Pseudoduganella albidiflava: one gene and its partner. The protein of the gene in region 1 interacts with the protein of each later gene in a pairwise test. Links are inferred from orthologs where the notes say so. Each region holds a gene or a part of one and is shown on either strand. Other genes may lie near its edges.

Region 1 (6,427 bases):
GGCCTGGGCGCCGAGAAGGATGCGCTGCTGGCCGACATGATCGATATCGGCATCGACGACAAGGATGGCAAGCCGCTGCTGCGCGAACGCCGGCTGGTCGACCGCCGCGAAAGCACGGTCACGCTGGTGGTCTCGGGCCGGCCGGCCCGCGCCGGCATCGACCCCGACAACAAGCTGATCGACCGGAAGCCGGACGACAACATGATTGCCGTGGACATGGCACCGCCCTGACCTGCCGCTGCCTTTGCCACCAATAGTTAGTCCGCGAACAGACCCGCGCCGCGAATGGGCTTATGCTGTCGGCTGACTTTCACACAGGAGCCGGCAATGGGATTCGATCTCGGTAATCTGTTACAGCAATACCTCGGCGGGGCAATCGACCCCGCCCGCGCGGAGCAGGATTTTCCTCAGGCGGCACAGCAGGCGCCACGCGGCGCGGTGGCGCAAGGCGTCACCGAAGCACTCCGCTCCGACCAGACCCCGCCATTCGCACAGATGGTCAGCCAGCTGTTCGGCCGCAGCGACCCGCAGCAGCGGGCCGGCATGCTGAACCAGCTGCTGGGCAACGTCAACCCGGCCATGCTGACGGCGCTGGCCGGCAGCATCGGCAACCTGTTCGGCCAGAACGGCCAGCCGCAGGTGACGCCCGAGCAGGCGGAAAAGATCACGCCGCAGCAGGTGGAGGAAATCGCCACCACGGCCGAGCAGCACAACCCGGGCATCGTCGACCGCATCGGCGACTTCTATGCCGAGCACCCGCAGCTCGTGCAGGCCCTGGGCGGCGCCGCGCTGGCGATCGTGCTGGGCAAGATCGCGCAAGCCAGCCGTAACTGATTTACGCCACTGATTCACGCCACTGAGCGACGCAACTGAGCGACGCAACTGATCGGGCCAACCGATCTGCGCAACCGATCCATCTTGCATCTGATCCACTTTCAAGGAGACATCACATGGGTATCCTCAGCAATATCTTCCACAAGATCTTCCCGTCGTCGCACCCGGCCGTAGCACAGCAAAAACCGGCTCAGGCGCCGGCTCCCGCAGCGGCCCCGGCCGCCAAGCCACAGGCAGCGCCTGCTGCGCCGGCCACCGCGACCGCGGCGCAATCGCCAGCCGCGCCGGCACAGCCGGCTGCACTGTCGGAAGTGGACGTGGAAGCGATCCTGAACGGCAAGGCGCAGCAGGCCGGCCAGCCACTGAACTGGCGTACCTCGATCGTCGACCTGCTGAAACTGCTGGACCTGGACAGCAGCCTGCAATCGCGCAAGGAACTTGCCCAGGAGCTGAACTACACGGGCGACACAGGCGATTCGGCGAAGATGAACGTGTGGCTGCACCGCCAGGTGATGAACAAGCTGGCCGCCAACGGCGGCAAGGTCCCCGCGGACCTGAAGGACTAACGTCCCGCAGTGCGGGGCGTTAGAACTGATTCGCAGTGCGGGGCGTTAGAACTGATTCGCAGTGCGGGGCGTTAGAACTGATTCGCAGTGCGGGGCGTTGGAACTGACTCGCACGCGAAGCAATAAGAAAACGGGGCCACATGTGGCCCCGTTTTTTGTTCCGGCTGATCCGCTTATTCGGTCGTCACGGCTTTCTTCGCCGCCGCCTTTTTCGCCGGGGCCTTCTTGGCCGTGGTGGCCTTCGTGGCCGTGGCTTTCGTGGCGGCCGTCTTCGTTGCCGCGGCCTTCTTCGCCGCCGGCTTCTTCACCACTGCCGCCTCGTCTGCCTGCCCCTCCGCGCCTTCCGGTGCGGCGGCGGCTGCCTTGCCCTTCGCGGCCGGCTTTTCCTTGCGCGGCTCGAACTCGAAGCTGATCTTGCCATCCTTGCCGCGCACAAGGAACGCCTTGAACGGCCGGCGCGTGCGCTGCGAGATGAAGCCGGGCAGCAGGTCGGTCTTGCCTTCGTTCAGCAACTTGGCCATCTGCTCCGGCAGGATCTCCTGCTGGAGGATGATGCGGCCGCTGCGGAAGTCGCAGGTCTTCGGCTTTGCCACGCTGTGCTCGCACACATAGGCCAGGCCCATCTCATAGACACCGGCATTGCACTTCGGGCACGGGCCCAGCGGCGTCTGCCCGGAGAAGTCGACGCCTTCGCCATCCTCGCCTTCCTCGTCGTTCTGGCCGAAGTCGAACTCGAGCTTGAAGTTGTTGATGTCCTCGTCGCGCGCAATGCGCAGGATCGCGGCGAACGGCCGGCCCATCTTCGAGCGGAAGCCCTGCAGCGGACCGATGGTGCGGTTCTTCAGCAGCTCTTCCACTTCGGCGATCTCGAACTGCCGGCTGCCCGGCGTTTTCGTCATCGAGAATTCGCACTTGGTGCAGGCGAAGCGGCGGTAGTTTTCCTTGACCACGCCGCTGCAGTTCGGGCACGGCGTTTCCAGCGTCGCGTATTCGCCGGGGATCGTGTCGTTGTTGTATTCCTTGGCGCGCTTGACGATGATCTGCGTCATCTGCGCGATCTCGCGCATGAACTCCTCGCGCGAGATCCGGCCCTTTTCCATCTGCGACAGCTTGTGCTCCCACTCGCCGGTGAGCTCGGGAGCGGTCAGTTCGCTGACACCGAGGCCGCGCAGCAGCGTCATCAGCTGCGATGCCTTCGCGGTGGACATCAGTTCGCGGCCCTCGCGGATCAGGTATTTCTCCGTCAGCAGGCCCTCGATGATCGCCGCCCGCGTGGCCGGCGTACCGAGGCCCTTGCCGGCCATCGCATCGCGCAGTTCATCCGAATCGACCAGCTTGCCGGCGCCTTCCATCGCGGACAGCAGCGTGGCTTCCGTGTAGCGCGCGGGCGGCTTCGTCACGAGGCCGTTCGCATTCACCTTGTCGGTGTGAACCTTCTCGCCCTTCGCCACCGGCACCAGGTTGCCGCCGCCTTCCTTGTCGTCGGTGGTGTCCTTGCCATACACGGCCAGCCAGCCGGGGTTGGTCATCACCTTGCCCTCGGTCTTGAACTGGTGGCCGGAGACTTCGGTGAAGCGGGTGGTCACCTGGAATTCGGCGGCCGGGAAGAACACGGCCATGAAGCGGCGCGTGACGAGGTCGTACAGCTTCTGTTCCGGCTCCGACAGGCCCTTCGGCGCGATGCCGGTGGGGATGATCGCGAAGTGGTCCGAGATCTTGGTGTTGTCGAAGATGCGCTTGTTCGGCTTGACCCAGCCCTTGTCCAGGATCTGCTTGGCGAACTGGTGGTAGTTCGGGTTCTGCTTCACCACTTCCAGCGTGGACTTCACGGTGGGCAGGTAGTCTTCCGGCAGGTGGCGCGAATCGGTACGCGGATACGTCAGCACCTTGTGCTTCTCGTACAGCGCCTGTGCCAGGCCCAGCGTGTTCTTGGCCGAGAAGCCGAAGCGGCCATTGGCCTCGCGCTGCAGGCTGGTCAGGTCGAACAGCGCGGGGGCCATCGACGTGGTCGGCTTCGATTCCTCGCTGACGATGCCGGGCTTGCCCTTGCACGCCAGCGCGATCGAATCGGCCGCGGCCTTGCTCCACAGGCGCTCGGCGCGTTTCTCGGGATCGTTCTCGTCCTTCTTGAAGCCCGTGTCGAGCCAGCGGCCTTCGTAGACGCCGGCGGCGCACACGAACTCGGCGCGCACTTCCCAATAGTCGCGCGGCACGAACTTCTTGATCTTCTCGTCTCGCTCGACGACGATCGACAGCGTGGGCGTCTGCACGCGGCCCACGGTGGTCAGGTAGAAGCCGCCCTCTTTCGAATTGAATGCCGTCATCGCGCGGGTGCCGTTGATGCCGATCAGCCAGTCGGCCTCGGAACGGCAGCGTGCCGCGTCCGCCAGCGGCAGCATCTCTTCGTCGCTGCGCAACTGCGCAAAGCCGTCGCGGATGGCGCTCGGCGTCATCGACTGCAGCCACAGGCGCTTGACCGGCTGCTTGGCCTTGGCGTTCTGCGCGATCAGGCGGAAGATCAGTTCTCCTTCGCGGCCCGCGTCGCATGCGTTGATCAGGGCGGTAACGTCCTTCCGCTTGATCAGCTTGTTCAACACCTTGAGGCGGCTTTCCGTCTTGGCGATCGGATTGAGCGCGAAGTACGGCGGAATCATCGGCAGGTGCGCGAAGCTCCACTTGCCACGCTTGACGTCGTACTCTTCCGGCACCGCGATTTCCAGCAGGTGGCCGACGGCGGACGACAGCACGTATTCTTCGGATTCGAAATACTCATCGTGCTTGGTGAAGCCGCCAAGCGACTTCGCGATATCGTTCGCGACAGAAGGCTTCTCGGCGATGATGAGGGTTTTGCTCATGATTGTTGTTCTCGGTTTGCTTTTGCTCGGTTGCTGCGGGGGCCAGCGTCGCGCGCGGCGCGTCGGCCGGCCTCCGGGGTATGGCAGGCGCATGATACATGGGCATCACGCTTCGTGCCGACTTTTTCGCCCCGGGCATTTTTGTCAAGGGGCCAATCATAATCGCGCAAGCGGCAAAACCGCAAGCACGCGCACGAATGCAATCCGGCCGCAAAGGCGGCCGGCAAGCATACTTCCCAGATACTTCTTATCAGTGACGAGCCTGCACATACAGGATGCACAACGCTGGATGGACAACGCGGGATGACAAGGCAGGCTGCATGACGCAAGACGTGTCACGCATGAGGCATCACGCATGATGCATCACGCATGAGACATCATGAACATGTCAGGCTGCAGGAGACGTGAACATGAAACATGAACCATGAGCCGGGATACGAGACACGGGACACGAAACAGGATGCACGGGCTTGTGCCATCTCGCGCTTGTCGCGGCGGGCGGCAGGGCTCAGTGCAGCAGATTCAGTGCAGCAGGCGCGGCGCCTGTTCCTCGTCCGAACCGAACAGGTCGTCGAACATCAGCGCGTCCGGTTCCTTGCCCTGGCTCCACAGCAGCATCAGGACGATGATCTTCAGCTTGCCCAGGTTCACGGGCGACTCTTCGAGCGCGAGCGCGCGCTCGATGACGATTTCGCGTTGCAGCGGTGACAGCACGCGCGCGCTTTCCAGGAACGCGATGAAGCCGATGGCTTGCGTGCCAAGGACGTCCTGTTCTTCTTCCACATAGAACCGCGTGCCGGTCGATGCGGCGGTCGCGGCCTGTTCGACGCCGGCCATTTCACCGGCCATCGCGGTCAGGTCGTTAAGCCAGACCAGCGCCTCGGAAATCTCCACGTCGTCGAAACCGACAGCGGACAACTTCTTCGCCAACGCAGCCGGTTCGGGGCATGCGTCGGGGCGATAATAGGTCTCGTAGAGATAAACAAGGATGTCGAACATGGCGCTACTCTATCAGCATAAATCGACGCGGCACAAGACCCGCACCCTTGCTTTTCACCTTTTGAGTCGCTGAAAAACACCACCAGGCAGCCGTTCCACAACACCTGCTAACTCTAGTGCAAGCAAACTTGCCTGAGTGTCAGCCGGATCCAGTTTCAGCCTTGCCGCCAGTTCATCGGCGGGTACTGGATCGTACGTCAATGCCGTTAACAACACATCGGCCGCCCGCGTCAATTCATCCAGCAGCGTTTCGGTGCCGCGCACGGCCTCCATGCCAAATGCTTCCAGGATATCGTTCGCCGTCTCGACCAGCCGCGCACCATCGCGTATCAGCCGGTGGCAGCCTTTCGCCAGGCTCGCATGGATCGAACCCGGAATCGCGAACACATCGCGCCCCTGCTCGTTGGCAAGGCGCGCGGTGATCAGCGACCCCGATTGCTCCGCCGCCTCGACCACCAGCACGCCGCGCGACAGCCCGCTGATGATGCGGTTGCGGATCGGGAAGTTCTGCTTGCGCGCCGGCGTGCCCAGGGCAAACTCGCTGAGCACGCAACCGGCCTGACGAATGCGCGCATCCAGTGCCGCATTGGATGGCGGATAGACCACGTCGATGCCGGTGCCGACCACCGCCACGGTCGAGCCCATGCCCGCCAGGCCGCCCTGGTGGGCGGCCGCGTCGATGCCCAGCGCGAGACCGGACACGATCGTGAAGCCGGCCTCCGACAATGCGCGCGCGAAATTGCCGGCATTGGCCATGCCCTGCTGCGTGGCACGGCGGCTGCCGACGATGCCGATCGCCCTGCCTGCCCGGTTGCCCTGCAGCAGCGCAAGATCGCCTTGCGCATGCAGCAGCACCGGCGGATCGGCAATCTCCTTTAGTTGCGGGGGATAGGCTGCATCGTTCAGCGTCAGCAGCCGGTTGCCGGGCTGGCTGGCCCAGTGCAAGGTGGCTTCGGCCACCGCGCGGGCGCGCGGTGCGAAGGGCGCGGCAATCGCAGCCGTGGGCAATGCGACACCCACGCCGGCGAGACGCTGTGCGCGAGCCGCTGCGATCACCGCGGGCGCGGTGCCGTGCGCGCGCACCAGCTGCGCGGCGGCGTGGCGCGGCAGGCCCGGCATCATCGCCAGGCGCAGCCACGACAACAGGCAATCGGTGCATGCAACGCCGCAGTT
Region 2 (4,613 bases), 2.5 Mb from region 1 along the record:
TTTGACCAGAAAGGGTGCCATGAAACGTCCAGCCGCCACCATCCTGCTTGCCGCATTGGCCCTGTCCGGCTGTGCAAGCGGTCCCGCCGTCGACAATGCCGCGCTGGCGGCGCAAGTCACCGCCGCCGAGCGGGCCTTCGCCGATTCGATGGCGCGGCGCGATTTCGCCGCCTTCCAGCGCTTCCTGGCCGACGACGCCGTGTTCTACGGTCCGGCCGCGGCGCAGCGGGGCAAGGCCGAAGTGGCCGGGTTCTGGAAACAGTATTTCACGGGGCAGAAAGCGCCGTTCTCATGGGCCCCGGACCGCGTGGATGTGCTGGAGTCGGGCCTGCTCGCCTACTCGAGCGGCCCGGTGCACGACGCCGAAGGCCGGCTGATCGCGCGCTTCAATTCCGTGTGGCGCCAGGAGGCGCCCGGCCAGTGGAAGGTGGTGTTCGACAAGGGCGAGCCGGTCTGCAACCCGGCGGGGCCGGCCCGGCAGTAGGCGCGGCGGCAAGCTTGGCTTTTACGTCAAAGTCGCTTGATCAAGCCCACCCCAAGTGCAAAATCTGGGGTCAGGGAGGAATGCTGGCATGCATGCCAGCATCGTTCCGCAGGCGCGAAGCATGCCTCGCGAAACCCCTGCTTCACCCCGCCGGTCTGACCCTGGCCCTTTGCTGTTGGGGTGAATGTATGGGCCGAAGCCTGGCTCTTACGCCGGTTCGGCGTGCTCCACCATCAACTGCACGCGCGTGGTGCCGTTGTATTCGTTGGCATCGAGCCGGAACGCCACGCGGGCCCGTTCGCCCAGCGCATCCGTGCGGCCGAACCAGATCGCGTCATAGCGCGCGCCATTGCGTTCCAGTAATAGTTTCAGGTGCTTGTCCTTCAGGATGCGCTGGCTGACGACGCGGAATTCATCGCAGAACACGGGCGGCGCGAAACCCTGGCCCCACACGATGCCATCCATCAGTTCGATGAATTGCGTGGTGAAATAGGCATCTTCCAGCGGGCCGTCCGTTTCGATGACCCGCTCCAGCTGCTGTTCCGTCAGCCAGGCCTGGCCGACCGCCTCGAAGGCCTGCGAGAACGCCTCGAAGGCGTCGGCGCGGATCGACAGGCCAGCCGCCATCGCATGGCCGCCGAACTTGTCGATCAGGCTGGGTGCCCGCTTCGACACCAGGTCGAGCGCGTCGCGCAGGTGGAAGCCGGCGATCGAGCGGCCGGAACCCTTGATCCAGCCATCGCCGGCCGGCGCGAACGTGATGGTCGGCCGGTAGAACTTTTCCTTCAGGCGCGAGGCAACGATGCCGATCACGCCCTGGTGCCAGGCATCGTCGAACACGCAGATCGTCGAACTGCGCGACGGCTGGAAATCGTCCAGGTGCAGCAGCGCCGCATCCTGCATCTCGGCCTCGATCTCGCGGCGCTTCAGGTTGATCTCGTTGAGCTGCTGGGCCAGCGCCCAGGCGCGTCCTTCATCGTCCGTGACCAGGCATTCGATCCCCAGCGACATGTCTTCCAGGCGGCCCGCCGCGTTCAGCCGCGGCCCCAGCGCGAAGCCCAGGTCGAATGGCGTGGCGCAGCGCGCCTGGCGCCCGGCCACGCGGAACAGCGCGGCCACGCCGGCATGCATGCGGCCGGCGCGCATCCGCTTGAGGCCTTGCGCCACGAGGATGCGGTTGTTCGTGTCCAGCTTCACCACGTCCGCCACGGTACCCAGCGCCACCAGGTCGAGCAGCGAATCGAGCTTCGGCTGGGTTTGCGCATCGAACACCCCGCGGCGGCGCAGTTCCGCGCGCAGGGCAAGCAGCACGTAGAACACCACGCCCACGCCGGCCAGGTTCTTCGACGGGAAGCCGCAGGCCGGCTGGTTCGGGTTGACGATCACGCGCGCGTCGGGCAACCGGTCGCCCGGCAGGTGGTGGTCGGTGACGACCACTTCGATGCCGCGCCGCCTGGCTTCTTCCACGCCTTCGATGCTGGCGATGCCGTTGTCGACGGTGAGGATGATGTCCGGCGCTTTCTCGCGCGCCGTCAGCGCCACGATCTCGGGCGTCAGGCCATAGCCATATTCGAAGCGGTTCGGCACGATGAAGTCGACATTCGCGCCCATCGCGCGCAGGCCGCGCAGCGCGACGGCGCAGGCGGTGGCGCCGTCGCAATCGTAGTCGGCGACGATGACCATGCGCTTGCTGGCGGCGATCGCATCGGCCAGGAACACGGCGGCGGCATCGATGTGCAGCAGCCCCGAGGGCAGGATCAGTGCCGACAGGTCGGACGACAGGTCTTTCGGATCGGTCAGCCCGCGCGAAGCGAACAGGCGCGCCAGCACGGGGTGGATGCCTCCCTGGCGCAGCATTTCCGATTCGCGGAACGGGCAGGGGCGGTGCGTGATACGGGTCATGGATTCAACTTTATCGTGCTTGTTAACTTGCTCAGGCAAGCAGGTTTTTAAAGTTCTCGGTACGCCAGAACTTGTTCAGCGCCAGTTTCGTGGTGGCCGTGTCGGTCCAGCCCAGCCGGTTTGTCAGGATCAGGCGCACGCCGCTCGCCTGGCCGGAACGCAGCGCGCCCAGCAGCGGTGCGAACCACTGGTCTTCCAGCTGTTTCATCGATTCCAGCCAGCCTGGCCAGTCTTCGGCCAGCCCGGCGCCGGCCAGGTGGCCCAGCACGGCCAGGCGATCGTTGCCCTTCGTGGCCAGCCATTGGACACACGTGGCATCGCGCAGTTCCGGCGTGGCCAGCGCATTGAGCCAGGCGGGGGCCGCGGCGGTCGCCAGTGGCGTGCCGACCCGGGGCTGCGCAGCCGGGGCGCCGGCCCACAGCCAGAACGAGTTGACGGGCTGCGCGCGGGCCGCGTTCACCGGATGGGCGTGCCACAGCATCTGCACCTCGTTGAGCAGCCGGCGGAAGTCCCGCGCGGCGGCGCCTGACGGCAGCCACGGGTGCAGGTTGTCGCCGGTGGCGGCATCCGGCGAAGCCGTGGCGAGGCCGGCCCAGTCGTCGGCGCGCAGGAACCAGGTCCGGGCGTCGCCGTACACCAGCGTCTTGCCCAGTTCCTCGCACAGCGGCAGCGCGGCGTCGAACAACGCGCGCGATTCTTCGGCGCCGATGCGCAGGCCGCGCAGGTCCGGCATCATCAGGTGCGTGCCGATCACCAGGTGCACCGGGTGGAACAGGAACCAGTGGCCGGCATCCGGGGCCAGGCCGAGGCCCCGCATCACCGCCGGCGCGAACGGCGCGGCCGGCTGCGCGGCGGGATCGCCGGCCACGCCCAGCGCATGCGCCAGCCATGCCTCATGCGGCAGCAGCCGCGAGTCGGCATCGAACGCGTGCGCCGTGTGCGTGGAATTGCGGGACAGGAGCGTCGCCAGGGCCGGGGCCTGCAGCGCGCGGACGAGATCCGGCGCCATTTCGGCCGGCGGCAGGCCGAAAGGTAGAACGAGGGTCGTGGAAGCCATGCGCCATTATAAAAGATCGGCGGCCGCGGCGCCCCGGCCGCCAGCGCCTGCCTGGCTACGCTGCTCAGCTGTATCTCCGGCAATGCTGTTTATATGGCAAACTGCGCACTTTGCACAGGAGTCATCTTCTCCATGCGTTCTTCGCCGGGTTCCACTCCATGAGTTTCACGCACAAGATGCCGTTCGAATGGCAGGTCGGGCTGCGCTACACGCGCGCCGGGCGCCGCAGCGGCCGCAACACCTTCATTTCCTTCATTTCCGCGATCTCGATGGCGGGGATCGGCCTGGGCGTGGCGGCGCTGATCATCGTCCTGTCGGTCTACAACGGCTTCCAGAAGGAAGTCACGGCGCGCATGCTGTCGGTGCTGGGGCATATCGAGATCTACCAGATGGGCGGCCCGATGACGGACTGGCATGCCACGGCGCGCAGCGCGTTCGCCAACCCGGAAGTGAAGGGCGCGGCGCCGTTCGTGGAACTGCAGGCACTGCTGGCCCACGGCGGCGACGTGCTGCGCCCGGCCATCGTGCGCGGCATCCTGCCGGAAGAAGAGGGCAAGGTATCGGACATTCCCCGCCAGGTGAAGCAGGGCTCCCTGGCCGGCCTGAAGGCGGGCGAACAGGCCATCGTGCTCGGCATCGAGCTGGCCCGGGCGCTGGACGTGAAGGTGGGCGGCAAGGTGGCGATGGCGCTGTCCGAAGGCGGCCTGTCGGGCGGCACGCCGGCCATGCGCACGTTTACCGTGGCCGGCATCTTCGAGGCGGGCCACAATGAATTCGACTCCTCGCTGGCCTACGTGCACCTGGCCGACGGCCAGCAGCTGCTGAACCTGGCCGGCCCCTACGGCCTGCGCCTGAAGATCGAGGACATGGACCAGGCGCCCGAGGTGGCCTTCCAGCTGAAGCAGTCGATGCCGGGCGACCTGCTGGTGCGCGACTGGTCGAAGCTGAACGCCAACTGGTTTGCCGCCGTGCAGACCCAGAAGCGCATGATGTTCATCATCCTCACGCTGATCATCGCCGTGGCCGCGTTCAACCTGGTGGCGACGCTGGTGATGACGGTGACCGACAAGCAGGCCGACATCGCCATCCTGCGCACGCTGGGCGCGTCGCCCCGTTCGATCATGAAGGTGTTCATGGTGCAGGGCGCGCTGGTGGGCGTGGTGGGCACGG

Evidence for each region.
Region 2: the proteins of EYF70_RS24550 (region 1) and recJ interact in binary tests that used the Escherichia coli proteins (3 or more experiments, as listed by UniProt). The link is inferred for Pseudoduganella albidiflava from one-to-one orthologs.

The regions. Positions count from the first base shown.
Region 1 is NZ_CP036401.1:5,900,310-5,906,736, forward strand. What follows is about bases 1,374-4,621. They hold EYF70_RS24550 (DNA topoisomerase III), read right to left. Parts: upstream 4,256-4,621; coding sequence 1,574-4,255; downstream 1,374-1,573. Other genes in these bases: EYF70_RS24545 (DUF3597 domain-containing protein), read left to right, coding at 1,374-1,400. In the rest of the region: EYF70_RS24535 (ABC transporter permease/M1 family aminopeptidase), read left to right, coding at 1-231; EYF70_RS24540 (hypothetical protein), read left to right, coding at 328-834; more of EYF70_RS24545, read left to right, coding at 951-1,373; EYF70_RS24555 (Smg family protein), read right to left, coding at 4,778-5,254; DNA-processing protein DprA, read right to left, coding at 5,309-6,427.
Region 2 is NZ_CP036401.1:3,399,686-3,404,298, reverse strand. The notes cover bases 40-2,972. They hold recJ (single-stranded-DNA-specific exonuclease RecJ), read right to left. Parts: upstream 2,387-2,972; coding sequence 692-2,386; downstream 40-691. Other genes in these bases: EYF70_RS14100 (hypothetical protein), read right to left, coding at 2,418-2,972; EYF70_RS14110 (YybH family protein), read left to right, coding at 40-484. In the rest of the region: more of EYF70_RS14110, read left to right, coding at 20-39; more of EYF70_RS14100, read right to left, coding at 2,973-3,443; EYF70_RS14095 (lipoprotein-releasing ABC transporter permease subunit), read left to right, coding at 3,602-4,613. UniProt on the Escherichia coli protein: Single-stranded-DNA-specific exonuclease.